DNA from 2 places in the Agromyces sp. GXQ0307 genome. Region 2 is predicted to be linked to the other one. Evidence: predicted binding sites of a transcription regulator. Region 2 holds the regulator's gene; the other holds the start of a gene.

Region 1 (15,958 bases), on a different contig from region 2:
CGTCCGCCGTATGACCGAGTCGCTGCTCGCGGTGACGCGCGCGTTCGGGCGCCGGCCCGTCGTGTACCGCACGATCGACTTCCGCACGAACGAGTTCCGCGGCCTGGAGGGCGGCGATCGCTTCGAGCCGCAGGAGAACAATCCGATGATCGGCTACCGCGGCGCGTACCGATACGTGAAGGAGCCCGAGCTCTTCGCCCTCGAGCTCGAGCTCCTCGCCAGGGTGCGCGAGGAGACGCCGAACCTGCACGTCATGCTGCCGTTCGTGCGCACGCGGTGGGAACTGGAGGCGTGCCTCGAACTCGTCGACGCGAGCCCGCTCGGTCGCCAGCGCGGCCTCAGGCGATGGGTCATGGCCGAGGTGCCGTCGGTGGTCTACCGGATCCCCGAGTACGCGGCCATGGGCATCGACGGCGTCTCGATCGGTTCGAACGACCTCACGCAGCTCATGCTCGGCGTGGACCGCGACTCCGAGATCTGCGCCGAGCTCTTCGACGAGTCCGACGCCGCGGTCCTGGACGCGATCGAGCGCATCGTCACGGCGTGCCGCGCGTCCGGCATCACGTCGTCCCTCTGCGGCCAGGCGCCCTCGAACGATCCGGCGTTCGCCGAGCACCTCGTGCGGTTCGGCATCGACTCGATCTCGGTCAATCCGGATGCCGCGGAGCGCACCCGCAGGGTGGTCGCGGCCGCGGAGCGGCGGATCCTCCTCGATGCCGCGCGGGGCGCGCGAGCCCACTGAGGCCCCGACGGCGGGAGGGGTCGGTGTCGGTGCCCGCTTGTAGTCTTGTCGGGTGCCCGACCCCACCCCCGTGAAGCCCACCCTGCTCGTCGTCGACGGCCACTCGCTGGCCTACCGCGCCTTCTACGCGCTCCCCGTCGACAGCTTCAGCACCCGAGACGGTCAGCACACGAACGCCATCCACGGCTTCCTGTCGATGCTGCTCATGCTGCTGCGCAACGAGCGGCCCACGCACCTCGCCGTCGCCTTCGACACGTCGCGCCAGTCGTTCCGCACGCGCGAGTACACGGAGTACAAGGCCAACCGCAGCGAGACGCCGCACGAGTTCAAGGGGCAGATCGGCCTCCTGAAGGAGGCGCTGCGCGCCATGCGGATCACCGTGCTCGAGAAGGAGGACTTCGAGGCCGACGACATCCTCGCCACGCTGGCCACGCGTGGCGCGGCCGAGGGGTTCGACGTGCTCGTCGTCTCCGGTGATCGCGACACGATCCAGCTCGTCGACGACGACGTCACGCTGCTCTACCCCAACGTGCAGGGGGTCTCGCAGCTGAAGCGCTACGACTCCGATGCCGTGCTCGAGCGCTACGGGGTCCGTCCCGAGCAGTACCCCGACGTCGCTGCGCTCGTCGGGGAGACGAGCGACAACCTGCCGGGCATCACGAAGGTCGGCGAGAAGACGGCGGTCAAGTGGCTCGGCCTGTACGGCAGCCTCGACGGCATCCTCGAGCACATCGACGAGATCAAGGGCGTCGTCGGCGACAACCTGCGCCGCGAGCGCGAGAATGCGGTGCGCAACCGTCGGCTCAACCGCCTCGTGCGTGATCTCGACCTCGACGTCGAGCTCCCCGACCTCGCGGCGCAGCCGATGGACGAAGCCGCGGTCCGCGAGCTGTTCGACCGGCTCGAGTTCAAGACCCTGCTCGAGCGCGTCACCAAGATGGCGGCCGAGTCGAACGGGCTGACGGCCGACGGTACCGCTGCGCTGTCCGCCGAGGCCGAGGCGGCGGCGGTCGCCCCGGTCCCGCAGGCCCTTCGGGGCGACGAACTCGCCGCGTGGTTCGCACGGGCGACGGCGGCCGAGCCCGCCGGCCTCGGACTCAGCTTCGAGGTGCTCGACGGCCGGGTGATCGGCGCAGGCATCGCGAGCACGACCGAGAGCGTGCGGCTCGACTGGGTGGCCGGTTCGGTCGAGCTCGAGCCGTTCGAGGCGTGGCTCGCGAGCGACGCTCCGAAGGTCATGACCGATGCGAAGCCCCAGCTCAAGGCGCTGCGTCGATCGGCTCTGCCCTTCGACGGACTCGTCGTCGACACGCTCATCGCCGGATGGCTCGTCCGCCCGAGCCTCGCGGAGAAGGACCTCGTCGATCTCGTCTCCCGCTACCTCGGCGAGACCGTTCCCATGGCCGACCCGTCGCAGCTGGTCCCCGACGCCGACAGCACGGCCGGGGCGTCGGAGTTCGCCTGGTACTCGCTGCGGGTCGCCCCGCAGGTCCTCGCGGCGCTGTCCGAGGGGTCGCGGCGCGTCCTCGCCGACATCGAGATCCCGATCGTCGGGGTCCTCGCAGAGATGGAGCTCCGCGGCGTGACGGTCGAGCACGAGAAGCTCGCCGAGCTCTCGGGCCAGCTGGGTGAGCGTGCGGCCGCGCTCGCGCAGTCGGCGTACGACGAGATCGGCCGCGAGGTGAACCTCGGATCGCCGAAGCAGCTCCAGGAGGTGCTGTTCGAGCAGCTCGGCATGCCGAAGACGCGGGCCACCAAGACGGGCTACTCGACCGATGCGGGGGCGCTCGCCGACCTGCAGGAGACGAACCCCCACCCGTTCCTCGGCCTCCTCCTCGAACACCGCGACGCGACCAAGCTCCGGCAGATCGTCGAGACGCTCGACCGGTCGATCCAGTCCGACGGCCGTGTGCACACGAGCTACGTGCAGGTCGGGACCACGACCGGCCGCATCTCGTCGACCGACCCGAACCTCCAGAACATCCCGGTCCGCACCGAGGAGGGTCGGCGCATCCGCTCGGCCTTCACGCACGGCGCCGACTACGTGGAGCTGCTGACGGCCGACTACTCGCAGATCGAGATGCGGATCATGGCGCATCTGTCGGAGGATCCGGGGCTCATCGAGGCCTTCCACTCCGGCGAGGACCTGCACCGGTTCGTGGGCGCGCGCATCTTCGACGTCGACCCGGCCGAGGTCACGCCGCTCATGCGCACGAAGGTCAAGGCCATGTCGTACGGGCTCGCGTACGGGTTGAGCGCGTTCGGCCTGTCGAAGCAGTTGCGCATCGATCGCGCCGAGGCGACGCAGCTGATGAAGGACTACTTCGAGCGCTTCGGCGCGGTTCGCGACTATCTGCGCGGGGTTGTCGCCCAGGCGAAGCTCGACGGGTACACCGAGACGATCTTCGGCCGACGCCGTCCGTTCCCCGACCTGAACAGCCCGAACCGCGTGCTGCGCGAGAACGCCGAGCGTGCCGCGCTCAACGCCCCGATCCAGGGTTCCGCCGCCGACATCATGAAGTTCGCGATGATCGGCGTGGAGCGCGAGCTGCGCGAGCGCGAGCTCCGCTCGCGCATGCTCATGCAGGTGCACGACGAGCTCATCTTCGAGGTCGCGGCGGGCGAGGGCGACGAGCTCGAGGCCCTCGTGCACGACCGGATGTCGCATGCCGCGGAGTTGCTGGTGCCGCTCGACGTGCAGGTCGGCCGCGGTCGGGACTGGGAGGACGCGGCCCACTGAGCCCGGTGCCGATGCCCCCCGCTGCGCTCGGACCCGAGGCGTCCTCGCGGCTTCGCGGTCGCGGCATCCGCTCGTCTAGGCTCGCCGTCATGGCCACCGAAGACCGCACTCCCACCGATGTCGACCGGATCGCCGAGGAGTGGGTCGACACGATCGTCGAGCTGAACCCCACCGTCGGCACCTACATCGGCCGCACCGAGCAGGACCACCGGCTTCCGGACCTCTCGCCCGACGGCCATGAGGCCCGCATCGCGGCCGTCCGGGCGACGCGAGCGGCGCTCCAGGCTGCGAACCCCGCAGATGACGTGGACCGGATCACGGTGGTCGACCTGGGCAGCGAGCTCGGGCTCGACCTCGAGGCGGATGCGGCCGGCCTGCACCTGCGCGACCTCAACGTCATCGCGAGCCCCGCACAGGAGATCCGCGAGGTCTTCGACCTGATGCCCACTGCATCCGAGGAGGACTGGGCGCGGATCTCGGCGCGGCTCGGCGCGGTCTCCGACGCGATCGACGGGTACATCGAGACGCTGCGGCTCGGGATCGAACGGGACACCGTGCCGGCCGTCCGCCAGGTCCACGAGGTCGCCGTCCAGGCGCGCCGGCACGCGCGGACCGACGGCTTCTTCGCCGCCTTCGTCGGCGGCGCGGGCACGGTGGTCGGCGAGTCGCTGCGACGCGACCTCGACGCCGGAGCCGCGCAGGCGGCATCCGCCTACGGCCGGCTCGCCGAGTTCCTCGAGGGCGAACTCGCGCCGCGCGCCGGCGAGGCCGACGCGGTCGGCCGGGAGTTGTACGCGCTCCGGTCGCGTCACTTCCTCGGGGCGGTGATCGACCTCGACGAGACGTACGAGTGGGGGATCGATGAGCTCGCCCGGATGGTCGCCGAGCAGGAGGCCGTCGCGAACCGCATCCTCCCGGGGGCGAGCGTCGAGGAGGCGGTCGCGCACCTGGAATCCGACCCGGCGCGCAAGCTCGTCGGCACCGATGCGCTGCAGCGGTGGATGCAGGAGACCAGCGACCGCGCGGTCGCCGAGCTCGGAGCGACCCAGTTCGACATCCCGGAGGAGATCCGCACGCTCGAGTGCCGCATCGCGCCGACCCAGGAGGGCGGGATCTACTACACGGGTCCGAGCGACGACTTCACGCGGCCCGGGCGCATGTGGTGGTCGGTGCCCGAGGGCGTCACCGAATTCGACACCTGGCGCGAGAAGACCACGGTGTACCACGAGGGTGTACCCGGTCATCACCTCCAGATCGGGCAGGCCGTCGTGAACCGGCGGCAGCTGAACACCTGGCGCCGACAGCTCGCCGGCACGTCGGGACACGCCGAGGGGTGGGCGCTGTACGCCGAGCGGCTCATGCAGGAGCTCGGATACCTCGACGACCCGGCGGACCGGCTCGGCATGCTCGACGGGCAGCGGATGCGCGCAGCGCGCGTCGTGCTCGACATCGGCGTGCACCTCGGCAAGCGGCGTCCCGACGGCGACGGTGTGTGGACGGGGGAGTACGCGTTCGAGTTCATGGGCCGGAACGTCAACATGCCGCCGGAGTTCGTGCGGTTCGAGGTGCACCGCTACCTCGGCTGGCCCGGACAGGCGCCGTCGTACAAGGTCGGGCAGCGTATCTGGGAGCAGCTGCGCGACGACGTGCGCCGGCGCGACGGGCAGGCTTTCGACATCCGCGAATACCACCGTCGGGCGCTCTCGCTCGGCGGGGTCGGGCTCGACACGCTGCGGGGTGCGTTGGCGGCGTGACGGCGGAATGGCGCGACACGCCCGGGTTGCTCGGTGCTGCCGCGAGCGGCTAGGATGGAGTGTCACTCGTGTGACAATCCTGTCCGCCTGCCCGTCGCGGACCAACCAAAGACACCGCTCTTCCCGCGTCGGGCCCGATACTGTCCATTCGGAGCATCCACTACATGACAACCGCAACGACCAAGGCGCCCAAGCAGGTCGCGATCAACGACATCGGATCTGCTGACGATTTCCTCGCCGCGGTCGAGAAGACGCTCAAGTTCTTCAACGACGGCGACCTCATCGAGGGCACCGTCGTGAAGATCGACCGCGACGAGGTCCTCCTCGACGTCGGCTACAAGACCGAGGGTGTCATCCCCTCGCGCGAACTTTCCATCAAGCACGACGTCGACCCCAGCGAGGTCGTCGAGGTCGGCGACACCGTCGAGGCCCTCGTTCTCCAGAAGGAGGACAAGGAAGGCCGTCTGATCCTGTCGAAGAAGCGCGCGCAGTACGAGCGCGCGTGGGGCGACGTGGAGAAGATCAAGGAGAACGACGGCGTCGTCACCGGCTCGGTCATCGAGGTCGTCAAGGGCGGCCTCATCGTCGACATCGGCCTCCGCGGCTTCCTGCCCGCGTCGCTCATCGAGCTGCGCCGAGTCCGCGACCTCACGCCGTACCTCGGCCAGGAGATCGAGGCGAAGATCCTCGAGCTCGACAAGAACCGCAACAACGTGGTCCTGTCGCGTCGCGCCCTCCTCGAGCAGACCCAGTCGGAGTCGCGCTCGACCTTCCTGCAGAACCTCCACCCGGGCCAGATCCGCAAGGGCGTCATCTCGTCGATCGTCAACTTCGGTGCGTTCGTCGACCTCGGTGGCGTCGACGGTCTCGTCCACGTCTCGGAGCTCTCGTGGAAGCACATCGAGCACGCGTCCGAGGTCGTCGAGGTCGGCCAGGAGGTCACCGTCGAGGTGCTCTCCGTCGAGCTCGACCGCGAGCGCGTCTCGCTCTCGCTCAAGGCGACCCAGGAGGACCCGTGGCAGGTCTTCGCGCGCACGCACGCGATCGGCCAGGTCACCCCGGGCAAGGTCACGAAGCTCGTCCCGTTCGGTGCGTTCGTCCGCGTCGCGGACGGCATCGAGGGCCTCGTGCACATCTCGGAGCTGTCCGGCCGCCACGTCGAGCTGGCCGAGCAGGTCGTCTCGGTGGGCGAGGAGGTCTTCGTCAAGGTCATCGACATCGACCTCGAGCGTCGCCGCATCTCGCTCTCGCTCAAGCAGGCGAACGACGGCGTCGACCCCGAGGGCACCGAGTTCGACCCGGCGCTCTACGGCATGCTCACCGAGTACGACGAGCAGGGCAACTACAAGTACCCCGAGGGCTTCGACCCGGAGACCAACGAGTGGCGCGAGGGCTTCGAGGCCCAGCGCGAGAAGTGGGAGCAGGAGTACGCTGCGGCCCAGGCTCGCTGGGAGGCGCACAAGAAGCAGGTCGCGGCCTCGCTCGCGGCGCAGACGTCGGACGACTCGTTCTCGTCGGGCACCTCGTCGTACTCCAGCGACTCGGCCGGTGCGGGCACCCTCGCCGACGACGCCTCGCTGGCGGCGCTGCGCGAGAAGCTCTCGAGCAACTGATCGAGTCGCGCGGCGTCGCGCCGCGCGAACGGCACACGGAAGGCCGGTCCCCTCGGGGGCCGGCCTTCCGTCGTCCGGGTGCGCCGCCCGACCACCCGTAGAGTGGACCTCGTGTATCTGATCGGTCTCACCGGCGGCATCGCGTCGGGCAAGTCCACCGTTGCGCGTCGACTCGTCGAGCACGGCGCCATCCACATCGACGCCGACCAGCTCGCGCGTCGCGTCGTCGAACCTGGCACGACCTGCCTGGAGGAGATCGTCGCCGCGTTCGGAGAGGATGTCCGGAGGTCCGACGGGACGCTCGACCGGCAGCGACTGGGTGAACTCGTGTTCCGGGACGATGACGCGCGAGCCAGGCTGAACGCGATCGTGCATCCAGCCGTGCGGGAGTTGTCCGCGAAGCTCATCGCGAAGGCCGAGGCCGACGACCCGGATGCGGTCGTCGTCTACGACGTGCCGCTCCTCGTCGAGGCGCAGGTCGACCACCCGTTCGACCTCGTCGTCGTGACGAGCGCGCCGAAGCGCGCGCAGGTCAAGCGACTCGTCGAGGAACGCGGATTCGATCCCATCCAGGCCGAGGCCCGAGTCGACGCCCAGGTGAGCGATGAGGAGCGACGTGCGGTGGCGGACGTCGTCATCGACACCGGCGGAACGATCGCGCACACCGTGAGCCAGGCCGACGCGCTGTGGGTCGACATCGACCGGGCGAGACGCGCCGAGCACGCCTGACGTACGCCCTCGGCGTACCCGGCTCGCCTGTCGGTGGGCCGACCTAGACTCGGATCCATGCAGTCGACCCGTTCCGTGCGCCCGTTCGAGGTCGTCAGCGAGTATGCGCCGAGCGGCGACCAGCCCCAGGCGATCGCCGACCTCGCAGCGCGAATCAACGCGGGCGAGACCGACGTCGTGCTGCTCGGTGCGACCGGCACGGGCAAGTCCGCCACGACGGCCTGGCTGATCGAGCAGGTCCAGCGGCCGACGCTCGTGCTCGCGCACAACAAGACGCTCGCCGCACAGCTCGCGAACGAGTTCCGGGAACTCATGCCGAACAATGCCGTGGAGTACTTCGTCTCGTACTACGACTACTACCAGCCCGAGGCGTACGTGCCGCAGACGGACACCTTCATCGAGAAGGACTCGTCGATCAACGCCGAGGTGGAGCGTTTGCGGCACTCGACGACGAACTCGCTGCTCAGTCGGCGCGATGTCGTGGTGGTCTCGACGGTCTCGTGCATCTACGGCCTCGGCACGCCCGAGGAGTACCTCAGCGCCATGATGCCGCTGCAGGTCGGGCAGCGGGTCGACCGCGACTGGCTCATCCGCAAGTTCGTCTCGATGCAGTACCAGCGCAACGACGTCGACTTCTCGCGCGGCACCTTCCGCGTCCGTGGCGACACGATCGAGATCATCCCGGTGTACGAGGAGCACGCGATCCGCATCGAGATGTTCGGCGACGAGATCGAGGCGCTGCACAGCCTGCATCCGCTGACCGGAACGGTCGTGGCGAAGCTCGACGCGGTGCCGGTGTTCCCTGCGTCGCACTACGTCGCGAGCGTCGACGTCATGCAGCGGGCGATCGGCACGATCCGCGACGAGCTCGACGAGCGGCTGCAGGAGCTCGAGCGCGAGGGGAAGCTCCTCGAGGCGCAGCGGCTCCGCATGCGGACGACGTTCGATCTCGAGATGATGGAGCAGATCGGCTTCTGCTCGGGCATCGAGAACTACTCGCGCCACATCGACGGGAGGGCACCCGGCGAGGCGCCGCACTGCCTCCTCGACTACTTCCCCGACGACTTCCTCGTCGTCATCGACGAGTCGCACGTCACCGTTCCGCAGATCGGCGCGATGTACGAGGGCGACGCGTCGCGCAAGCGCACGCTCGTCGAGCACGGTTTCCGCCTGCCGAGCGCCCTCGACAACCGACCGTTGAAGTGGGACGAGTTCAAGGACCGGGTCGGCCAGACCGTGTACCTCTCGGCGACGCCCGGCAGGTACGAGATGGGCATCGCCGACGGCGTCGTCGAGCAGATCATCCGTCCGACGGGCCTCGTCGACCCCGAGATCGTGGTGAAGCAGAGCAAGGGCCAGATCGACGACCTGCTCGAGGAGATCCGGGCCAGGGCCGAGCGCGACGAGCGCGTGCTCGTCACGACGCTCACGAAGCGGATGGCGGAGGAGCTCACCGACTTCCTGACCGAGGCCGGCGTGCGCGTGCGATACCTGCACTCCGACGTCGACACGCTCCGGCGCGTCGAACTCCTGACGGAACTGCGTGCGGGCGTCTACGACGTGCTCGTGGGCATCAACCTCCTCCGCGAGGGGCTCGACCTGCCCGAGGTGTCGCTCGTGGCGATCCTCGACGCCGACAAGGAGGGCTTCCTGAGGTCGTCGACCTCGCTCATCCAGACGATCGGTCGAGCGGCCCGCAACGTCTCCGGCCAGGTGCACATGTACGCCGACGTGATGACCGAGTCGATGCAGCTCGCGATCGACGAGACGAACCGGCGGCGCGACCGGCAGATCGAGTACAACCGCGTGAACGGCATCGACCCGACGCCGCTCCGCAAGCGGATCGCCGACATCACCGAGGTCCTCGCGCGCGAGGAGGCCGACACCGCCGCACTCCTCGCCGGCCGCGACGGGCGCAGGACCTCGCCGGTCCCGATGCGGCGCGACGGCATCGCCGCGGCCGGAGCGAACGACCTCGAGGAGCTCATCCGCGACCTCAACGACCAGATGCTCGAGGCCGCGGGCGAGTTGAAGTTCGAGCTCGCGGCCCGCCTGCGCGACGAGGTGTCCGAGTTGAAACGCGAGCTGCGGCAGATGGAGAAGGCGGGCCACCTGGGCTGATCATGCGACGCGGGCCACGAGGCATCCGACTGGGAATCGAACGTGTGTTCGCTCTCAGCAGGTGTGCTCGCGGCGAGAGTGTCGGAGGCCGTTCGTAGACTCGTAGGGTGCCAGTTTCACGTCTCGATGCCCATTCGCGCCTGAGTGTCCGCGGGGCACGCGTCCACAACCTGCGCGACGTCGACGTCGAGATCCCTCGCGACGCGATGGTGGTGTTCACCGGGCTCTCGGGGTCCGGCAAGTCGTCCCTCGCGTTCGACACGATCTTCGCCGAGGGCCAGCGCCGCTACGTCGAGTCGCTCTCCGCATACGCGAGGCAGTTCCTCGGGCAGGTCGATCGGCCCGACGTCGACTTCATCGAGGGGCTCAGCCCCGCCGTGTCGATCGACCAGAAGTCCACCAACCGCAACCCGAGGTCGACGGTCGGCACGATCACCGAGATCTACGACTACATGCGCCTGCTCTGGGCGCGCATCGGCGTGCCGCACTGCCCCGTCTGCGGCGAACGGATCCAGCGGCAAACGGTGCAGCAGATCGCCGACCGGCTCATGGAACTCGAGGCGGGCACCCGGTTCCAGGTTCTGAGCCCTGTCGTGTCGCAGAAGAAGGGAGAGTTCGTCGACCTGTTCCGCGAGCTCTCCGGGCAGGGCTACTCGCGAGCCGTGGTCGACGGCGAACTCATCCGCCTCGACGAGGCGCCGAAGCTGAAGAAGCAGGTCAAGCACGACATCTCGGTCGTGATCGACCGCCTCGTCGCCTCCGACGACATCCTCGGTCGACTCACCGATTCGCTCGAGACGGCGCTGCGTCTCACCGACGGACTCGTACAGGTCAACTACGTCGATCGCGAGGGGGATGCCGCGTGGCAGACCTTCTCCGAAAAGCTCAGCTGCCCGAACCAGCACCCGATCGCGCTCACCGAGATCGAGCCTCGGACCTTCTCGTTCAACGCCCCGTTCGGCGCGTGTCCCGAGTGCTCCGGGCTCGGAACGCGCATGTCGGTCGACGAGGAGCTGCTGCTCGGCGATCCGGCCCTCAGCATCGCCGAGGGCGTCATCCTCCCGTGGACCTCGCAGGGCAAGAGCCTCTACAACTACTACGAGAAACTGCTCGACGGGCTGGCACGCGACCTCGGATTCTCGCTCGACACCCCGTGGGAGGAGTTGGACGCCGACGCTCGCCACGCCGTGCTGCGCGGCGACAACTTCGAGGTGCGCGTGCGCTGGCGAAACCGCTACGGGCGCGAGATGAGCTACACCTCCGGCTTCGAGGGCGTCGTGCCCTACATCGAGCGGCAGTACCTCCAGGCCGAGACCGATGTGCAGCGCGCGCGTTGGGCGGAGTACCTCCGCGAGATCCCCTGTCCGGTCTGCCACGGCGACCGGTTGAAGCCCGAGGTGCTCTCGGTCCTGATCCACGAGGCGTCGATCGCCGACGTGTGCCGGCTCAGCCTGCACGACGCGCGGGCGTTCATGGACCGCCTCGAGCTGACCGACCGCGAGCAGGCGATCGCGGCCCAGGTGCTCCGCGAGATCAAGCTCCGACTCGACTTCCTCATCCGCGTCGGGCTCAGCTACCTCGACCTGGCACGTGCCGCTGGCACGCTCTCCGGTGGCGAGGCGCAGCGCATCCGGCTCGCGACCCAGATCGGCTCGGGCCTGACCGGTGTGCTCTACGTACTCGACGAGCCCAGCATCGGCCTGCACCAGCGCGACAATCGCCGCCTCATCGACACGCTCGTCGCCCTGCGCGACCTCGGCAACACCCTGATCGTCGTGGAGCACGATGAGGACACGATCCGCACGGCCGACTGGATCGTCGATATCGGCCCGGGCGCGGGCGTGCACGGCGGCACGGTCGTGCACAGCGGCAGCTACGCCGACCTCATGAAGAACACCCGGTCGCTCACGGGCGACTACCTGGCCGGCCGCAAGGAGATCGCGATCCCGCCGACGCGGCGCCCGATCGACCCGTCGCGGGTCATCCGCGTCGAGGGCGCGCAGGCGAACAACCTTCGCGGCGTCGACGTCGACTTCCCGCTCGGGACCTTCACCGCGGTCACCGGTGTCAGCGGGTCGGGCAAGTCCTCCCTCGTCAATGACATCCTGTACCGCGTGCTCGCCAACCGGCTGAACGGGGCGCGCAAGGTGCCGGGCAAGCATCGCCGCGTGAGTGGTCTCGAGCACCTCGACAAGGTCGTGCACGTCGACCAGGCGCCCATCGGCCGGACGCCGCGATCGAACCCGGCGACCTACACCGGCGTCTTCGACCGCATCCGAACACTGTTCTCCGAGACGGCGGAGGCGAAGGCGCGCGGGTACCTGCCGGGGCGGTTCAGCTTCAACGTCAAGGGCGGCCGCTGCGAGGCGTGCTCGGGCGACGGCACCATCAAGATCGAGATGAACTTCCTCCCCGACGTCTACGTGGCGTGCGAGGTGTGCGGTGGGCAGCGATACAACCGCGAGACGCTCCAAGTGCACTACAAGGGCAAGAACATCGCCGAGGTGCTCGAGATGCCGATCAGCGAGGCCGCCGAGTTCTTCGAGCCGATCTCCGCGATCCACCGCTACCTCAAGACCCTCGTCGACGTCGGCCTCGGGTACGTGCAGCTCGGCCAGAGCGCGACCACGCTCTCAGGCGGCGAGGCGCAGCGGGTGAAGCTCGCGACGGAGCTGCAGCGTCGGTCGAACGGCCGCAGCGTCTACGTGCTCGACGAGCCGACGACCGGCCTGCACTTCGAAGACGTGCGGAAGCTGCTGAAGGTCCTCGGCAAGCTCGTCGACAAGGGCAACACGGTGATCGTCATCGAGCACAGCCTCGACGTCATCAAGTCGGCGGACTGGATCATCGACCTCGGGCCCGAGGGCGGCTCAGGGGGCGGGCAGGTCGTCGCGACGGGCACGCCCGAGCAGGTCGCCGCGGTCCACGAGAGTCACACCGGGTACTTCCTGCGCGAGATCTTCGAGGCTGCCGCCGGCCCGGCGGTCGCCGCCAGCTGAACATGGCGAACACCGTCCCGTACCGTCCGCGTCCGGGCGAGATCCCGACGAACCCCGGCGTGTACCGGTTCCGCGACGCCGACCGCCGCGTGCTCTACGTCGGCAAGGCCATGAACCTGCGCGCCCGGTTGTCGAACTACTTCGCACCGCTCCACACGCTGCACGAGCGCACGCGTCGGATGGTCACGACCGCGGCCTCCGTCGAGTGGACCGTCGTCGGCAACGACATCGAGGCGCTCCAGCTCGAGTACACGTGGATCAAGGAGTTCGATCCGCCGTTCAACGTCAAGTACCGCGACGACAAGTCGTACCCGTACCTCGCGGTGACGCTCGCCGACGAGGCGCCGCGCGCGATCGTCACGCGGCGCCGCGGCATCCCCGGTGCGAGGTACTTCGGCCCGTACCCCAAGGTGTGGGCGGTGAACGAGACGCTCGACCTGCTCTTGAAGCTCTTCCCGATACGCACCTGCAAGGACTCCGACTACAAGCGCGCGATGCAGACCGGCAAGCCCTGCTTCGCCGGCCAGATCGGGCGATGCTTCGGTCCGTGCTCGGGCCGGGTCACGGTGGCCGAGCATCGGGTGAACGTCGACCGCTTCGTCGCATTCATGCAGAACCAGGACCGCCGCATCATCACCGACCTCACGCAGCAGATGCGCGCGGCAGCAGCGGTCCAGGACTACGAGACCGCCGCTCGTCGGCGAGACGAGCTGCAGGCGGCCGAGTCGTTCTTCGAGAAGAGCGCGGTCGTGCTCCGCGACCACGTCGACGTCGACGTCTTCGGCATCGACCACGACGAGCTCGCCGCCGCAGTGCACCTGTTCATGGTCCGAGGCGGCCGCGTCCGCGGTGTGCGCTCATGGACCGTCGACACCGAGCTCGACATGAGCCTCGGCGACCTGGTCGACTCCGTCGTGCAGAACGCGTACGGCGACGACATCCGCCCGCCGGCCGAGGTCGTCGTCCCGGCACTGCCGGATGACGCGGACGCGCTCGAGGGCTGGCTTGCGGCGCTCGGCGGTCGGAAGGTGCGCCTCCGGGCCGCCCGTCGCGGCGACAAGGCCGCGCTGCTCGAGACGGCGACGCAGAACGCGCGCCAGACCCTCGTGCTGTACAAGACGCGGCGGAGCGCCGACTTCACCGCGCGATCGCGCGCGCTGGAAGACATCCAGGAGGCCCTCGGCATGGCCGACGCGCCGCTCCGCATCGAATGCTTCGACGTGTCGCACCTGAGCGGCACCAACGTCGTCGCCTCGATGGTGGTCTTCGAGGACGGCCTACCGAGAAAAGACGAGTACCGGCGTTTCACGATCCCGAGCACCACCGACGACACCGACTCCATCCACCAGGTGCTCACGCGGCGGCTCGCCTACTTGGCCGCGCCGACGCACGGTGAGGCCGAATCGGATGCTGCGGGTGCAGCTTCCACGCGGCGCGACGCGGCGGCGCGGGGCGCCGAGCCGACCCCCGAGAACGGCGGCGAGATCGTGACGCCATCGCGACGCGCGAAGTTCGCGTACCGCCCGAACCTGCTCGTGGTGGACGGCGGCCAGCCGCAGGTCGCGGCCGCCGAGCGCGCGCTGCGCGAATCCGGCGTCGAGGGCATCTACCTGTGCGGAATCGCCAAGCGCCTGGAGGAGATCTGGACCCCCGAGTCCGACTTCCCGGTCATCCTCCCGCGCAACAGCGACGCCCTCTTCCTGTTCCAGCGTGTCCGAGACGAGGCCCACCGCTTCGCGATCACGCATCAGCGTCAACGCCGGAAGCGCGACATCACGACGGTCCTCTCCGAGGTGCCCGGGCTCGGACCGGCACGGGTGAAGGCGCTCCTGAAGCACTTCGGCTCGGTCGCCCGACTCCGCCAGGCCGACGAGCCGGCCATCGCGGAAGTGCCCGGCATCGGCCCGAGCCTCGCCACGGCCATCCACGCGCACCTGGAGGGAACGCGCCGCTCCGCCGCGGGCTAGGCTGGACCACCGGGGGAACGCACGAAGGGAGCGCCGACCGAGATGACCGACGGCGATCGCCAGGAGATGCTCATCGTCACGGGGATGTCGGGAGCAGGCCGCTCCACCGTCGCCGACGCACTCGAAGACCTGGGGTGGTACGTCGTCGACAACCTCCCGCCCCAGATGCTCCGGCCGCTCGTCGACCTGGCGCAGCGAGCGGGAGCATCACTGCCGCGGATCGCGGCCGTCGTCGACATCCGCGGCGGCACCTTCTTCTCGGAGCTGCAGGAGATGGTCGAGTCCCTGCGTGCCAGGGTCGATGTCCGGGTCGTCTTCCTCGACGCCAACGACGCGGTGCTCGTGCGACGCTTCGAGTCCGTGCGACGACCCCACCCGCTGCAGGGAGACGGCACGCTGCTCGACGGCATCACCGCCGAACGTGCCAGGCTCGCAGAGGTCCGCGAATCCAGCGACATCATCGTCGACAGCTCCGACCTCAACATCCATCAGCTCGCCACGCTCGTCACCGAGACCTTCGCAGAGGAGGACCGCGCTGGACTGCGTGTCATCGTGCAGAGCTTCGGCTTCAAGTACGGCCTGCCCCCCGATGCCGATCTGGTGGCGGACGCCCGCTTCCTGCCGAACCCGTTCTGGGAACCCGAACTGCGCGCGCACACCGGCGAGGATCCGGAGGTCGCCGAGTACGTCCTCGATCAGCCAGGGGCGCGCGAGTTCCTCGATGCCTACGTCGCGGCACTCCGGCCGGTGCTCGAGGGCTACCAGCGCGAGAACAAGCGCCACGCGACGATCGCGCTCGGCTGCACCGGCGGCAAGCACCGGTCGGTGGCCCTGGTCCGCGAGCTCGCTGCGCGCCTGAGATCGATCCCCGGACTCGCGGTCAGCATCAAGCACCGCGACCTCGGACGCGAATGAACGGGCGCCGACCGCGCCGACGCAACACAGAGAGGACGACCACGTGGCCCTGACCGCTGAGGTGAAAGAGGAGCTGGCGAAGGTCGAGGTGACCCGGACCTCGGTCCGCGCCGCGGAACTCGCATCGGTGCTCCGATTCGCCGGGGGACTCCACATCATCTCGGGGCGCATCGCCATCGAGGCCGAACTCGACGCGCCCGTGATCGCGCGCAGGGTCACCCGCGACCTCGGTGAACTGTACGGCGTGCGGCCCGACGTCTCCGTGATCTCCGCGTCCGGACTGCGTCGCACGAACCAGTACCTCGTGCGCGTGCTCGACGGCGGCGAGACGCTCGCGCGCCAGACCGGGCTCCTCGACGCGCGACGTCGCCCGGTGCG
Region 2 (15,958 bases):
GAAGCGGATGCGCCGACCGCGGATGCGCTCGGCGAGGGCGGTGAGCGCGGGCAGGTCGTACACGTCTTGAAGGCACTCGCGCACGGCCTCGAGCACGATCGGGAAGTCGGGGTAGTCGCGCGCGACCTCGAGCAGCTGCGACGCCTTCTGCCGCTGCTGCCAGAGCGGCGACCGGCGACCGGGGTTCTGCCTGGGCAGGAGCAGCGCCCGGGCGGCGCACTCGCGGAAGCGGGACGCGAACAGCGCCGAGTCGCCGACCCGCTCGGTCGCGAGCTGCGCGAGCTCCTCCGGGTCGAACTCGAACAGCTCGCTGCCGGGCGGCTCGTCGGCAGTGTCGGGGATGCGGAGCACGATGCCGTCGTCGCTCGCCACGGCGTGCGCCTCGACGCCGAGCCGTTCCTGCACGCGTGCGTCGACGGCGAGCGCCCACGGCGCGTGCACGCGCATGCCGTACGGCGAGTGCAGCACGATGCGCCAGTCGCCGAGCTCGTCGCGGAAGCGCTCGACGACGAGGTGCTCGGCGTCGGGCACGATGCGCGTCGCCTCGCGCTGGTCGGCGATAAAGCGCACGAGGTTCGCCCCGGCTCGCTCGTCGAGGCCGGCCGCCTCCGTGCGCGCGAGTGCGGCCGGCTCGTCGGCGGCGGCGAGCTCGCCGATGAACGCGCCGATCGCGGCGCCGAGCTCGGCGGGCCGGCCGATGCCGTCGCCCTTCCAGAACGGCAGGCGCCCCGGCTCGCCGAACGCGGGCGAGACGAGCACGCGGTCGTGCGTGATCTCCTGGATGCGCCAGCTCGTCGCCCCGAGGGCGAACACGTCGCCGACGCGCGACTCGTACACCATCTCTTCGTCGAGCTCGCCGACGCGCCGCCCCGGCCCGGCGTCGCCGATCATGAAGACGCCGAAGAGCCCTCGGTCGGGGATGGTGCCGCCGCTCGTGACCGCGAGGCGTTGCGCTCCGCGCCGCCCCGTGATCGTGCCCGCATCACGGTCCCAGACGATGCGCGGACGCAGCTCGCCGAAGCGGTCGGACGGGTAGCGCCCGGCGAGCAGGTCGAGCGTCGCGTCGAAGGCCGATCGCGGCAGCGTGCCGAAGGGGGCGGCGCGGCGCACGACGTCGAACCAGTGCTCCACCTCCCACTCGTCGATCGCGGCGGCCGCGACGGTCTGCTGTGCGAGCACGTCGAGCGGGTTCGCGGGGATGCGCATCGGCTCGATCGCGCCCTCGACCATGCGCTCGGCGACGACGGCGGAGTGCAGCAGGTCGGCGCGGTGCTTCGGGAACATCAGCCCCTTCGACACCTCGCCGACCTGGTGGCCGGCGCGGCCGATGCGCTGCAGCCCGCTCGCGACCGACGGCGGCGACTCGACCTGCATGACGAGGTCGACCGCGCCCATGTCGATGCCGAGCTCGAGGCTCGAGGTGGCGACGACGCACTTCAGGCGGCCCGCCTTCAGGTCGGCCTCGACGAGCGCGCGCTCTTCCTTGCTCACGGAGCCGTGGTGCGAGCGCGCGATGATCGGCTCGGCACCCGCGGTGATGCCCGACGCACCGGGCAGCTCGGCCGGCGGTCGGCCGGACCCGACGACCTCGAGTTCCGGCACCGGCTCGGCCGTCCGCTCGACCCACAGCTCGTTGAGCCGCGCCGTCAGCCGTTCGGCCAGCCGGCGCGAGTTCGCGAACACGATGGTCGACCGGTGCGCGAGCACCTCGTCGAGGATCGCCTCCTCGACGTGCGGCCACACCGACCCGCCCGCCTCGCCGGACAGGTCGCCGAGGTCGTCGACGGGGACCGTGACCCGCAGGTCGAACCGCTTGCCGGACGGCGGCGCGACGATCGAGACCGGGCGGGTGCCGGCGAGGAACCGCGCCACCTCTTCATGGGGGCGCACGGTCGCCGAGAGGCCGATGCGCTGCACGGGCCGCGCGACGAGTTCGTCGAGCCGCTCGAGCGAGAGCGCGAGGTGCGCACCACGCTTGGTGCCCGCGAGCGCGTGGATCTCGTCGACGATGACCGTCTCGACGCCGACGAGCGTCTCGCGGGCCTGCGACGTGAGCATGAGGAACAGCGACTCGGGCGTCGTGATGAGGATGTCGGGCGGGCGCTTCACGAGAGCGCGACGATCGGTCGGCGAGGTGTCGCCCGAACGGACGCCGACCGTGACCTCGGGCACGTCGACGCCGAGCGCGGCCGCGGTGCGGGCGATGCCGACGAGCGGCGCGCGGAGGTTCCGCTCCACGTCGACGCCGAGGGCCTTGAGCGGCGAGAGGTAGAGCACGCGCGTGGCGCGAGCCGCGCCATCCGTCACCTCGCCCGTCGCCGCGTCGGCCGCCGGACCCTCGTGGTGCAGTCGGTCGATGGCCGACAGGAACGCCGCGAGCGTCTTGCCCGAGCCCGTGGGCGCCACCACGAGCGCGTGCTCGCCCGCCGCGATCGCCCGCCACGCGGCATCCTGCACGGGCGTCGGCTCGTGGAAGGACTCGGTGAACCACGCCCGCGTCGCGGGCGCGAACGAGTCGATGGCCCCGGTCATCCCCCCATTCAAGCGGATGCCGCCGACATCGACGCCGGGCGCTCGACGACGCTCGGCGACTCCTCAGCCGCCCTGCTCCCGCAGCCCGTCGAGCACGCGCGAGACCGCGTCGACCGTGCGGCGCGCCTGCGCGGCATCCGTGCCCCAGTTGCTCACCGAGAAGCGGACGACCGCGCGGTCGTGCCAGCGCGACGTCATCGCGAGCACCTCGCCGTCCGCCCAGAGCGCGGCGCTCAGCGCCTCGGTCGCCGCGTCGTCGCCGAGCGCGACGCAGACCTGGGTGAAGACGACCTCGTTCAGCACCTCGACGCCGGGCAGCTCCGCGAGCCCGTCGGCGATGATCCGGGCCGACCCTGCGAGCCGGTCGATGAGTTCGGCGACGCCCTCACGGCCGAGGTGCCGCAGCACCGCCCAGGTCGGCACGCCCCGGGCCCGACGCGACAGCTCGGCGACCTTCTCGTGCGGATCGGCGCCGACGTCCGTCGCCTGCAGGTAGCTCGCCTGCAGGCTGAGCGCGCGCCGCATCGCGGCACCGTCGCGCACGATCGCGACGCCGCAGTCGTACGGCACGCTCAGGGTCTTGTGCGCGTCGGTCGACCAGGAGTCGGCGTCGGCGAGGCCCGCCGTCAGGTGCGCGAGGCGCGGGGATGCCGCGGCCCACAGCCCGAACGCGCCGTCGACGTGCACCCACGCGCCCGCCTCGTGCGCGATCCGGCACGTCTCGGCGAACGGGTCGAACGCACCCGAGTGGATGTTGCCGGCCTGCAGCGCGACGATCGCCGGCCCCTCGCCGCGCGCGAGCTCCGCCTCGAGTGCGTCGGGCCGAATGCGCCCCTGGTCGTCGCACGCGACCACGGTCGGCGCCCCGAGGCCGAGGTAGCGCGCCGCGAGGTCCATGGTGCCGTGCCGCTCGGCGCCGGCGAGCCATCGGATGCGCGGCGCGCCGCCGAGCCCCTGCTCCTCGACGTCCCAGCCCACGCGCCGGAGCACCTCGTCGCGCGCCGCCGCGAGGCACGCGAACTGCGCGGTCGTCGCCCCGGTCGCGAAGCCCACGTCGCTCCCGGCCGGGAGGCCGAGCAGGTCGAGCAGCCAGGAGGACGCGATCTCCTCCGCGGCGACCATGCCCGGCGAGATGATCCCGAGCCCCGTGTTCTGGTCCCAGGCGGAGACGAGCCAGTCCGCCGCGAGTGCGACCGGTTGGGTGCCGCCGATGACCCAGCCGAAGAACCTCGGCGACCCGATGGCGATGAGCCCGGGCTCCGCGCCCTCGACGAGCCGGTCGATCACCGCGTCGGCGGGCTCACCGCGTTCCGGCAGCTCGCGGCCGAGCGCGTCCATGACCCCCTCGACGCCCGCCCGCGGCGGGATCGGGCGCTCGGCGACCGTCTCGAGCCAGGCTGCGGCGTGCCGGTGCGCCAGGCCGAGCAGTTCGTCGTCGAGCGGTCTGAGGTCGGGGGCGGTGTCGGCTCCCGATGGTTCGTCGGTCATCATCCACCTGGACTTCCGCGCGTCGTCGCGCAGTCCCGATCCTGCTCTCGCGCCTCGCCGGGGTCAACGGCCGAGCGAGTCGCCTTCCCCCGGCTCGCCGGCCACGAGCTTCACCGCGAGCGAGTCGACGCCCGTGGCGATCGCGTCGTCCGCGGCCCACCGCCTCGCGAGCCGCGCAGTCGTGGCATCCAGCTCGGTCCGGGTCAGGCCCGCGATCAGCCGCAGCCGCACCACCAGCTCCGGCCCCCGCAGCCGCGCGTCGGGATCGCCGGCGACGAGCTCGACGCCGAGCACCGCCAGTTCGCCACCGATCGACGCCTCGAACGCCTCCCTGACGGCACCCGATTCGACCGGCGGATGCCACGGCTGCTGCTGCGCCACGGCCCAGACCGCGGGCCGGCGGAGCACGAACTCGGTCGGCGAGCCCGGATCGAGCACGACCAACTCGGTGCCGTCGTCGGCGGCCGCCAGCGCGACCCGCACGCCGTCGCCGGGCACCGGCCGTGCGACCGGGTTCCACCGGTTCATCGCCTCGACGGACCCGAAGACGGGCAGTACGCGACGGCCATCGGGTCCCTCGACGGTCACGATCGACAGCTCTTGGCTCTTGTCGACGGCGTGGCCGTGCGCGCCGACCTCGGTGCCGCCGTCGCCGAGCTCGGCGAGGAGCGGAATCAGCAGCCGCGACGGACCGAACGCCGCGACGACGTCGGCCTGGCCGCCGTCACCGGAGCGGAAGCGCTCGAGCGCGACACCGAGCGCCTCCGGCATGCGGCCGTCATCCGCGGCGTGCGGGTTCGACTGGAAGGACCGCCCCGCCCACGGGCGACCGGCGGAGTCCGCCGCGGGGTCAGTGGGATGCGACATCCAGCGCCTCGGGCAGCGTGAACGCGCCCGCGTACAGGGCCTTGCCGATGATCGTGCCCTCGAGGCCGAGCGGAACGAGCTGGCGCAGCGCGGCGATGTCGTCGAGGCTCGAGACGCCGCCCGACGCGATGACGGGGCGGCGCGTGCGCTCCATGATCTGCCGCAGCAGGTCGACGTTCGGCCCCTGCAGGGTGCCGTCCTTCGTGACATCCGTCACGACGTACCGGGCGGCGCCGGCGTCCTCGAGGCGGTCCATGACCTGCCAGAGGTCGCCGCCGTCCTTGGTCCAGCCCCGGGCAGCGAGCGTCGTTCCCCGCACGTCGAGGCCGATGGCGATCGCCTCCCCGTACTGCGCGATGACGGAGGCCGCCCATTCCGGATTCTCGAGCGCCGCGGTGCCGAGGTTGATGCGCTTCGCGCCGATCTCGAGCGCGTTCTCGAGCGACCGGTCGTCGCGGATGCCGCCGGAGAGCTCGACGTTCACCCCGCGGACCTGTCGGATGACCTTCTTGAGGATCCCCGCGTTGGAGCCGCGCCCGAAGGCGGCGTCGAGGTCGACGAGGTGGATCCACTCGGCACCCTGGTCGGCCCAGTCGGCGGCGGCGTCGACGGGGTCGCCGTAGTTCGTCTCGGTGCCGGCCTCGCCCTGCGTCAGGCGGACCGCCTTGCCTCCCGCCACGTCGACTGCCGGAAGCAGCACCAGACGGGGGGTCTTGCTGAACTCACTCATCACTGTCCTCGAATCGGATGCCGCGGAAGCGCGGCCTCGGCACAGTCACAGCATCCTAGTCCGCACTGGAAGGCCGTGACGCATCGAAGGTCTTGCGGGGTCGTGCCCGGCGTCAGCCGAGCGAGCCGATCCAGTTCGCGAGCAGTCGGATGCCGGCATCCGACGACTTCTCCGGGTGGAACTGGGTCGCCGACAGCGGGCCGTTCTCGACGGCGGCGAGGAAGCGGCCGCCGTGCTCGGACCACGTGAGCCTCGGCTGCGGGAACGGCGGGATGACGTCGAGGTGCCACGCCTGCGCCGCGTACGAGTGGACGAAGTAGAACCGCTCGTCCTCGAGGCCGTCGAACAGCACCGAGCCCTCGTCGGGCTGCACGGTGTTCCAGCCCATGTGCGGCAGCACATCACTCGGCAACTCGGTGACGACGCCCGGCCATTCGCCGAGGCCCTCGGTGTCGACGCCGCGCTCGACGCCGTGCTCGAACATGACCTGCATCCCGACGCAGATGCCGAGGACGGGCCGGCCGCCGGCGAGCCGCCGATCGATGAGCTCGTCGCCGCGAACCGAGCGCAGCCCGTCCATGACGGCCGCGAACGCGCCGACGCCCGGCACGACGAGGCCGTCGGCTTCCATGATCGTTCGGCGGTCGGCCGTGAGTTCGACCTCGGCGCCCGCACGTTCGAGCGCCTTCACGGCCGAGTGCACGTTGCCGGAGCCGTAGTCGAGGACGGCGACGCGACGCGTGGCGGTCACAGGGCGCCCTTGGTCGACGGGATGCCGCGCACGAGCGGGTCGAGCGCCTTCGCCTGCCGGAACGCACGCGCGAAGGCCTTGAACTCGGCCTCGGCGATGTGGTGCGGGTCTCGCCCCCCGAGCACGTTCACGTGCACGGTCAGCCCGGCGTTGAACGTGATGGCCTCGAACACGTGCCGGACCATCGAGCCCGTGAAGTGCCCGCCGATCAGGTGGAACTCGAACCCGGCCGGCTCGCCTCCGTGCACGAGGTAGGGCCGCCCCGAGATGTCGACGACGGCCTGCGCGAGCGCATCGTCGAGCGGTACGAGCGCGTCGCCGTAGCGCGAGATGCCGCGCTTGTCGCCGAGCGCCTGCCGGATCGCCTGGCCGAGCACGATGCCCACGTCTTCGACGGTGTGGTGCACGTCGATCTCGATGTCGCCCTTCGCCCGGACGGTGAGGTCGGTGAGCGAGTGCTTAGCGAACGCGGTCAGCACGTGGTCGTAGAACGGCACGCTCGTTTCGATGTCGCTCGTGCCGGTGCCGTCGAGGTCGATCGACAGGTCGATGCTCGACTCGCTGGTCTCGCGCTGCACGCGCGCGGTGCGCGCGGGGCGGTCGGTGCTCATGGGGTCATCCTATTCGGGGAGGTCGGTGAGGATTCCGGGCTGGATCAGGCGTTCGACGCGGCGGATGGCGCGAACGAGGCCATGGCCTCGAGGAACGCGGTCGTCTCGGCCTCCGTGCCGGCCGTGACGCGCAGGCAACCGGGCAGGCCGATCTCGCGGATCAGGATGCCGCGCTCGAGCAGCGCCTCGAACACCGCGTGCGGGTCGTCGACGCCGCCGAAGAGCACGAAGTTCGCGCCGCTGCGGTACGGCCGGAAGCCGAGTGCGGCGAGCTCGCGCGTGATCCGCTCGCGCTGCGCGCGGATCTCGCCCACCATCGCGAGCATCTCGTCGGAGTGCGCGAGGGCGCCGAGCGCCGCCGCCTGCGTGAGGGCGGAGAGGTGATACGGGAGGCGGACGAGGCGCAGGGCGTCGATCACCGCCGGGTCGGCGGCGAGGTAGCCCACCCGGGCACCGGCGAAGGCGAAGGCCTTGCTCATGGTCCGCGACACCAGCAGCCGCGGACGACCCGCGAGGAGCGTCAGCGCGCTCGGCGTTCCGGGATCGGCGAACTCCTGGTAGGCCTCGTCGACGACGACCACGCCGCGGGCGGCGTCGGCCACCGCGGCGATCGTCTCGAGCGACAGTGGCGTGCCCGTCGGGTTGTTCGGCGAGCAGAGCAGCACGATGTCGGGATCGTGGCGCTCGATCGCGGCGACCGCGGTCTCGGGCGAGAGCTCGAAGTCGGCGTCGCGTTCCGCGGCGATCCACCCGGTGCCGGTGCCCGAGGAGAGCAGGCTGTACATGGAGTAGGTCGGACCGAAGCCGAGCGCCGTGCGGCCGGGGCCGCCGAACGCCTGCAGCACGTGCTGCAGCACTTCGTTCGAGCCGTTGGCCGCCCAGAGCTGCTCCGGGGTGAGGCCGTGCCGGAGGTACTCGGCGAGCGCGGTGCGGAGCTGCGTGAACTCGCGGTCCGGGTACCGGTTCAGGCCGATGATGGCGGCGGCGACCCGCGCGACGATGTCGTGCGCGACGTCCTCGGGGATCGGATGCGTGTTCTCGTTGACGTTGAGCGCGACCGGCACGTGCTTCTGCGGGGCACCGTACGGGGACTTGCCGCGGAGGTCGTCGCGGATGGGCAGGTCGTCGAGACTCGTCACCGATCAATGCTATCCGCGGCGACATCCGTGTTTCGGCGGTCACCGGCGACGCGGTTGCTGCGCTCGGTCAGGCTGATCAGCGCCAGGTGCCGGTCGGCCGTCCAGCAGATCAGCTTCCCCTTCTGGTTCTTCGTGCGACCGAGGATTCCCGCACCGGCGAGCTGGGTGAGCGCGCGATGGGCGGCGGCCGTCGACACCTCGTGCCGGGCAGCCACCGTCTCAATGGTCAGGACCGGCTCGGCGGCCAGCGCGCTCAGGATCTTCAGCACCACGGCATCGCTTCGCGGAATCGCGGGCGTGATGCCCTGGTCGGCGCGGAAGCGGGCCAGGTTCTCGCGCACCTCATCGTCGAGCGCTGCGATGTCGGCAGCGAGCCTGACCGCGTTGCCCGCGGCCAGCTCTGCGGCCTCTGCGAAGCTGATGACCCACTCGTCCAGGCGCGATGGGATCTCCCGGTACGCGCTGAGCCCTGCGATGTAGCGATCCGTGTCGCCGGCGAACACCGTGCTGATGGGGATGAGCGTGTTCCGGAGTGCGTCGGCGCGACGAAGCACGGTGTGGATCAAGGCCCTGCCCGTGCGCCCGTTGCCGTCGACGAACGGGTGGATCGTCTCGAACTGCGCGTGCGCGATCGCCGCGCGCACGACGGGGTTCCCCGAGGTCGCCGTGACGAAGCCCGCGAGGTCGTCGACGAGTCGGCGCACCTCGGTCTCGGGCGGCGGAACGAAGTCCGCGCGGAGCGGACTCCATCCCGGGCCGCCGACCCAGTTCTGCTCCGTCCGAAGGCCGGGCTCGAGCCTGGGCTCGATGAGGTGCTGCAATCGCTCGATATCCGCCGTCGTGACGTCGGGGGCGAGCTCCCGGTCGCCCAGTTCGGCGATCGCCTCTTCTGTCGCGCGCACGTTCGCGACCACGTCGAGCGCCACGCGTGTGCTGAGTCCGCTGCCTGCGCCATAGTCGAGAAGCTCGGCGATGGCGAGCTTCTTCGGGCTGATGCTGTTCCCCTCGATCCACGACGAGGAGATGCTCTCGGAACGGATCAGCAGATGGTTCAGGTACCCGCCTCGGTCGCCGATGCGCTCATCGGCGCGAGCGAGCACGGCCAGCGCATCCTCCGCGGCCTGCTGCGCATCACGGCTGATCGCCGGCAGCTCCGTGCCGAGCTCATCAGGGACGTACGCCCGGTACCGGCCCGGAGCGCGGTCCTTCCGGCAGAGGTGCGCGGTGTCCTCCGGGTTCCAGAGCAGATCGACGTAGTGAGCCATGAGGTGTCTCCTGACGTGGATCGCAGAAACCGTATATTTACTTTATCGCACCTAACGTAAATCTGAGTTGCACGGTGTCACCTTCCGCGCGGAGAACCCATCACGGGCAGACCCGAACGGTTCTTCCATCGAAGCTGACCACGTCGCCGAGCTGCAGCTGCCGACCGCGTCGGCGATCGATTTCACCGTTCACGGCCACATGGCCGTTGAGGATCGCCTCCTTCACGTCACCGCCGGAGTCGAGGAGCCCTGCGAACTTCATGAACTGCCCGAGGCGGATGACGTCCCCACCGATCGGGACGTCGTCGATCGGAGCCGGTTTCGTCATCCCCGAATGCTAGTCCGCCGCCAGTCGGTCACGCTGGGCGACGCGGACGACACCGCAGCGCTCGGCGAATCGGCACCGCCGCCTCCAGGGAGGTCGCCCGCTTGCAGGGCCCTACTCAGCCCGCGGGGAGCACGAGCCGCTGGCCCGGCTGGACCACGGCGTCGTCGAGGCCGTTGAGGCGCATGATCTCGTAGATCACGTCGCGCGGATCGGCCGACGGGGCGATCGACTCGGCGATGGCCCACAGCGTGTCGCCGGCGCCGACCTCGATCGTCTCGAACGCGACCGCGGCTCGCCCGTCGTCGATGCCGGCGACGGCGCCGCCCGATGAGAGCACCCCGATGAGCACGCCGACAGCGAGGGGAAGCGCGGCGATGCCGGTGAGGACGATGCGACCCCGTCTCGTGAGCCTGAGGCGCGTGCGCGCCGTCGACGAATCGAACGCGGGCATCGTCTGCGCCGCAATCGCGGGCCCCATCACCACTGCACTCATTCCGCACCTCCCGAGGCTCCAGCCCCGCATCCGGCCCTCGGCCGGGAGGGCCGGATGCGAAGCTGTGTTCCGAATATATCTTCGAACTTTCGGCGCTGCAAGAACCCGATGGTGGGATTTCGGGCCCGATATCCGCGACACACTCGAACGGATGTTTGTCGCGCAAGCGCGAGGCGGATACAGTTTCGAATGTCCGACGACAGTCGAACACCGACCACCGACATCCGGGCCGACGCGGTCCCGACGAGAGGCGAGGCACGTGAGCATCGACATCGACCAGGCACGCGGCGCGAGCGGCCGGTCGCGTCGGCGCAAGACGCTGAGCCCGAAGCAGCTCGCGATCCTCGAGGCGATCCGTGCTTCGGTCGCCGATCGCGGCTACCCGCCGAGCATGCGCGAGATCGGCGACGCTGTCGGCCTCTCCTCGCTCTCGAGCGTCACCCACCAGCTCAACCAGCTCGAGCTCGCCGGCTACCTGCGACGCGACCCGAACCGCCCCCGCGCGCTCGAGATCCTCATCGACCTTCCGGGCACCGAGAACCGCTCGCCCTCGGCCGAGCCGGCACCGGTGGGCGACGCTGCCATGGTGCCGATGGTCGGGCGCATCGCGGCGGGCGTGCCGATCACCGCCGAGCAGCAGGTCGAAGAGGTCTTCCCGCTCCCCCGCCAGCTCGTCGGCAAGGGCGAGCTGTTCATCCTCAAGGTCGTCGGCGACTCCATGATCGACGCGGCCATCTGCGACGGCGACTGGGTCGTCGTCCGCTCGCAGAAGACGGCCGAGAACGGCGAGATCGTCGCTGCGATGCTCGACGGCGAGGCGACGGTCAAGGTCTTCCGCCAGCGCGACGGACACACCTGGCTGCTCCCCCGCAACTCGGCGTTCGAGCCGATCCTCGGCGACGAGTCCGAGGTGCTCGGCAAGGTCGTCGCGGTGCTCCGCACCGTCTGACGGACGGCCCGGCGCTCAGCGCCCCGCGGCGACCGAAGCCGCAGACGACGAGGGCGGATGCCGCGGGCTCACCCCGCGGCATCCGCCCTCGTTCTTCGCATCAGGCGGTCGCGACCGCGACCCCCTCGCGCACCGAGCGCGTCGCCTCGACGATGTTCGCGAGCGAGGCGACCGTCTCGTCGTAGCCGCGGGTCTTCAGGCCGCAGTCGGGGTTCACCCAGAGCCGGCCGGCGGGCACGCCGTCGACCGCGCGCTCGAGGAGCGAGCGCACCTCCTCGACGCTGGGCACGCGCGGCGAGTGGATGTCGTAGACGCCCGGGCCGACGCCGTGGTCGAAGCCGCTCGCGGCGAGGTCGCCGACGACCTCCATGCGGCTGCGCGCCGCCTCGATCGAGGTCACGTCGGCGTCGAGTTCGCGGATGGCGTCGATGACGACTCCGAACTCCGAGTAGCAGAGGTGCGTGTGCACCTGCGTGGCCGGTGCGGCCCCGCCCGTGGCGAGGCGGAACGATCCGACCGACCACTCGAGGTACGCCGGCTGGTCGGCGCGCTTCAACGGCAGCAGCTCCCGGAGGGCCGGCTCGTCGACCTGGATGATGCGGATGCCCGCAGCCTCGAGGTCGCCGATCTCGTCGCGGAGCGCGAGCGCGACCTGCCGCGCGGTGTCGCCGAGCGGCTGGTCGTCGCGCACGAACGACCACGCGAGGATCGTGACGGGCCCGGTGAGCATGCCCTTCACGGGCTTCTCCGAGAGCGACTGGGCGTATTCCGACCACTCGACCGTCATCGGCGCGGGCCGCGACACGTCGCCCCAGAGGATCGACGGACGCGTGCAGCGCGAGCCGTACGACTGCACCCAGCCGTGCTGCGTGACCGCGAACCCGTCGAGCAGCTCGGCGAAGTACTGCACCATGTCGTTTCGCTCGGGCTCGCCGTGCACGAGCACGTCGAGGCCGAGGTCCTCCTGCAGGCGGATGACGCGACCGATCTCCTCGCGCATGAGCTCGCGGTACGCGGCATCCGTCAGCTCGCCCTTCACGAGGCGTGCGCGAGCGCGCCGGATGTCCGCGGTCTGCGGGAACGAGCCGATCGTCGTCGTCGGCAGCGCGGGCAGTGCGAGGTCCTCCTGCGCGGCGACCCGGTCGTCGTAGGCGGCGCGCGCGAACGCGCTCGCGTCGAGCGCGGCGAGGCGGTCGCGCACCGCGGGCACGCGCACGCCGGGCGCCGCCTCACGGTCGGCGAGGGCCGCGGATGCCGCGTCGAGCTCGGTCGCGATCGCGTCGCGCCCGTCGGCGAGGCCGCGCGCGAGCGTCGCGACCTGCGCGACCTTCTGGTCGGCGAACGCGAGCCAGCTCACGAGCCGCGGGTCGAGTGCGGTCTCCTCCGTCACGTCGTGCGGAACGTGCAGGAGCGAGGTCGAGGTGGACACCGCGACGTCGCCCGACAGCGAGCGGAGCGCTTCGGCGTGCGCGAACGCGCGCTCGAGGTCGCCGCGCCAGATGTTGTGGCCGTCGACGACGCCGGCGACGAGCGTCTTCGCGGCGAGGGCCTCCTCCGTCACCGGGTCGAGCCCTGCGGGCAGCACGCCGCGGACGAGGTCGAGCCCGATCGCCTCGACGGGCGTCGCCGCGAGCGCCGGCAGGGCGTCGGCCAGGTCGCCGTAGGGCGCGGCGACGAAGATCGCCGGGCGTGCGTCGGAGGCACCGATCGCGTCGTAGGCGACCGCGACGGCCTCGAGCACGCGATCGCGCGGCTCGTCGAGGCTCTCGCTCACAAGGCCCGGTTCGTCGAGCTGCACCCACTCGGCGCCGGCCTCGGCGAGCTCGGCGAGGAGGGTGCGGTAGACCGGGACGAGGTCGACGAGGCGATCGAGCGGGCGGAAGCCCTCGGGTGCGCCATCCGCCGCCTTCGACAGCAGCAGGAAGGTGACCGGGCCGACGAGCACCGGACGCGTCACGAAGCCGGCCTCGCGCGCCTCGCGCACCTGCGCGACGAGCGCGTCGGCGTGCGCGGCGAACGCGGTGTCGGGGCCGATCTCGGGGACGAGGTAGTGGTAGTTCGAGTCGAACCACTTCGTCATCTCGAGCGGCGCATCGGCGCCCTCGCCGCGGGCGACGGTGAAGGTGCCCGCGAGGTCGAGCCGGCCGTCGGTGCCCCGCAGCCGCTCGAACCGGGTCGGGATCGCCCCGACCGCGATCGCGGCGTCGAGCACCTGGTCGTAGTACGAGAAGCTCTCGGGGATCGCCGAGTCGGTGCGGCCGAGGCCGAGCTCGGCGAGCCGCTCGCGCGTCGCGGCGCGGAGGCTGGCCGCGGTGCGCTCGAGCTCGTCGGCGTCGATCCGGCCGGCCCAGAACGCCTCGACGGCGTGCTTGAGCTCGCGGCGGCGCCCGATGCGCGGGTAGCCGAGGATCGTTCCGGTGGGAAAGGCGGGTGCGGTCATCGTTCTCTCGTGTTCCTCTCGGTGCCCGCGTGGGCGGGGGCGGTGGCGAGGCCGAGCCGGTCCAGGACGGCGAGGACGGCCTCGTGGCGGTTGAAGGTGTACAGGTGGAGGCCCGGGGCGTCGCCCGCGAGGACGGCGCCGGCGAGGTTCGCGGCGTGGTCGACGCCGAGCTCGAACTGCGCCTCGGCGTCGGGCTCGATCTCCAGGTCGATCGCGAGCTCGGCGGGAGCCGGCACCCCGGTGAGCTGCTCGAGCCGCGCGAGTCGCGCGGGGGTGGTGACGGGCATGATCCCCGGCAGGATCGGGATCGTCACCCCGCCCGCCCGGGCACGCTGCACGAACGACAGGTAGTCGTCGGCGTGCCAGAACAGCTGCGTGATCGCGAGGTTCGCGCCGGCGACTTCCTTCGCGAGCAGCACGTCGACGTCCTGGTTGGATCCCCGCGAACGCGGGTGCCCGCTGGGGAACGCCGCGACGGCGACACGCTCCGGCCGGGGACGCTCGCCGATGGCCGTGACGCCCGGCATGCCCGGGATGCGCGACTGCCCGAACGGCTCGCGCTCCTCCTGCACCCGGTGGATGAGCTGCACGAGCTCGGCGGCGCTGTGCAGGTCGCCGATCGCGTCCTCCGCGTCGACCGCACCCGCCGGCGGGTCGCCGCGGAGCGCCAGGAAGCTCGTGACGCCCGCATCGAGGAACTCGCGGACGAGTCGGTTCGCCTCGGCATGACTCGACCCGACGCAGGTGAGATGGGCCATCGGCTCGACGTTCGTGTGCTCGAGCATGTACCGGAGCACGGTCAGCGAGCGGTCCCGACTCGACCCGCCCGCACCGAACGTCACGGAGATGAACGCAGGATCGACCTCGGCGAGGCGGTCGATGGTACGTCCGAGCGCGATCGCCGCGGCATCCGTTCGCGGCGGGAACAGCTCGAACGAGATCGGCACGCGCGGCCGGGCGGCGTCGCCGTCGGGCTCGGTTCCGGTCATGTCGCTCCAGGTGGCGAGCAGTTCCGGGGTGGTCGAGTGCACGGCACGCCGCGCCCGACCGGCCGGAACGGCAGGTGGGTCTCGCGGGCGGGTGCCGGGCTCGGCGGTCGCTCCAGGCGGGCGGCATCCGGCCGCTCGCCACGATCAGGTGCGACGATACGCCCGGGTGACCGGATCCGCTCGCGGTGTTACGACGCGTGACCGGTGTGACGGCGAGTGACGTCGGCGGCGCGCCATCCGCACTGGCTGACCGATGTCGGCAGCACGCGACGAGCGGATGCTACGCCAGCGCCGAGGCGCGGAACTCCTCGAGCTGCGAGGCCTGCTCGGGCGAGGCGAGCGCGCGGATGCGCGTGCCGTCCTCCACGTACTCGGTCGAGAGCACGCGACCGGTCTCGTGCAGCACGGAGATGACGTCGCCGCGCTCGTACGGCACGAGCAGGTCGACCTCGACCGCGGGGTCGGGCAGCATGCGGCTGATGGCGGCGAGCACCTCGGCGACGCCTTCGCCCGTCCGAGCCGAGGCGAAGACGGCGTTCGGCTCGAGGCCCTGCAGCACCAGGCGATCCTCGGGCGTGACGAGATCGGCCTTGTTGAACACCACGAGTTCGGGGATGTCGCGGGCGCCGACCTCGCCGATGACGTCGCGCACGGTCGCGATCTGCTGGGCGGGGTCGGGGTGCGCGGCGTCGACGACGTGCACGATCAGGTCGGCGTCGCCGACCTCCTCCAGCGTCGAGCGGAACGCCTCGACGAGCTGGTGCGGGAGGTTCCGCACGAAGCCCACGGTGTCGGCGATCGTGTAGACCCGCCCGTCGGCAGTCGTGTTGCGGCGGACGGTCGCGTCGAGCGTCGCGAACAGCGCGTTCTCGACCAGCACGCCTGCACCGGTGATGCGGTTCAGCAGGCTCGACTTGCCCGCGTTCGTGTACCCGGCGATCGCCACCGACGGCACCGCGTTGCGCTTGCGGTTCGCGCGCTTGGCGTCGCGCGCGGGCTTCATGCCGGCGATCTGGCGGCGGAGCTTGGCCATGCGCGAGTGGATGCGCCGGCGGTCGAGTTCGATCTTCGTCTCACCGGGACCGCGCGAGCCCATGCCGGCGCCCGCGCCGCCCACCTGGCCACCGGCCTGGCGGGACATCGACTCGCCCCAACCGCGCAGGCGCGGAAGCAGGTACTCGAGCTGCGCGAGCTCGACCTGCGCCTTGCCCTCGCGGCTCTTCGCGTGCTGGCTGAAGATGTCGAGGATCACCGCGGTGCGGTCGATGACCTTGACCTTGACCGCGTCCTCGAGCGCACGGCGCTGGCTCGGAGCGAGCTCGGTGTCGGCGACCACGGTGTCCGCGCCGAGCGCGGCGACCACGTGCCGCAGCTCC

The links. The regulator LexA, encoded in region 2, represses DNA repair genes until DNA is damaged. The targets are predictions, from matches to a motif close to TCGAACANNTGTTCGA.
Region 1: a site for LexA is predicted at 9,736-9,751, ahead of uvrA (excinuclease ABC subunit UvrA). Genes of this name have one in related genera too.

Annotation. Positions count from the first base shown of each region.
Region 1 covers NZ_JBIZVY010000003.1:333,628-349,585, reverse strand. Annotated here, with positions in the region: gene ppsA (phosphoenolpyruvate synthase) at 1-742, shown strand, start outside; gene polA (DNA polymerase I) at 795-3,482, shown strand; gene ACIQH8_RS11660 (DUF885 domain-containing protein) at 3,572-5,236, shown strand; gene rpsA (30S ribosomal protein S1) at 5,401-6,849, shown strand; gene coaE (dephospho-CoA kinase) at 6,961-7,578, shown strand; gene uvrB (excinuclease ABC subunit UvrB) at 7,636-9,699, shown strand; gene uvrA (excinuclease ABC subunit UvrA) at 9,807-12,698, shown strand; gene uvrC (excinuclease ABC subunit UvrC) at 12,701-14,665, shown strand; gene rapZ (RNase adapter RapZ) at 14,708-15,580, shown strand; gene whiA (DNA-binding protein WhiA) at 15,624-15,958, shown strand, end outside.
Region 2 covers NZ_JBIZVY010000001.1:25,609-41,566, forward strand. Annotated here, with positions in the region: gene ACIQH8_RS00125 (ATP-dependent helicase) at 1-2,532, opposite strand, end outside; gene ACIQH8_RS00130 (pyridoxal phosphate-dependent decarboxylase family protein) at 2,596-4,020, opposite strand; gene ACIQH8_RS00135 (SseB family protein) at 4,084-4,887, opposite strand; gene priA (bifunctional 1-(5-phosphoribosyl)-5-((5-phosphoribosylamino)methylideneamino)imidazole-4-carboxamide isomerase/phosphoribosylanthranilate isomerase PriA) at 4,871-5,617, opposite strand; gene hisH (imidazole glycerol phosphate synthase subunit HisH) at 5,730-6,368, opposite strand; gene hisB (imidazoleglycerol-phosphate dehydratase HisB) at 6,365-6,979, opposite strand; gene ACIQH8_RS00155 (histidinol-phosphate transaminase) at 7,024-8,118, opposite strand; gene ACIQH8_RS00160 (Fic family protein) at 8,115-9,383, opposite strand; gene ACIQH8_RS00165 (RNA-binding S4 domain-containing protein) at 9,484-9,711, opposite strand; gene ACIQH8_RS00170 (LysM peptidoglycan-binding domain-containing protein) at 9,827-10,162, opposite strand; gene lexA (transcriptional repressor LexA) at 10,476-11,153, shown strand; gene metE (5-methyltetrahydropteroyltriglutamate--homocysteine S-methyltransferase) at 11,254-13,593, opposite strand; gene ACIQH8_RS00185 (methylenetetrahydrofolate reductase) at 13,590-14,624, opposite strand; gene hflX (GTPase HflX) at 14,863-15,958, opposite strand, start outside.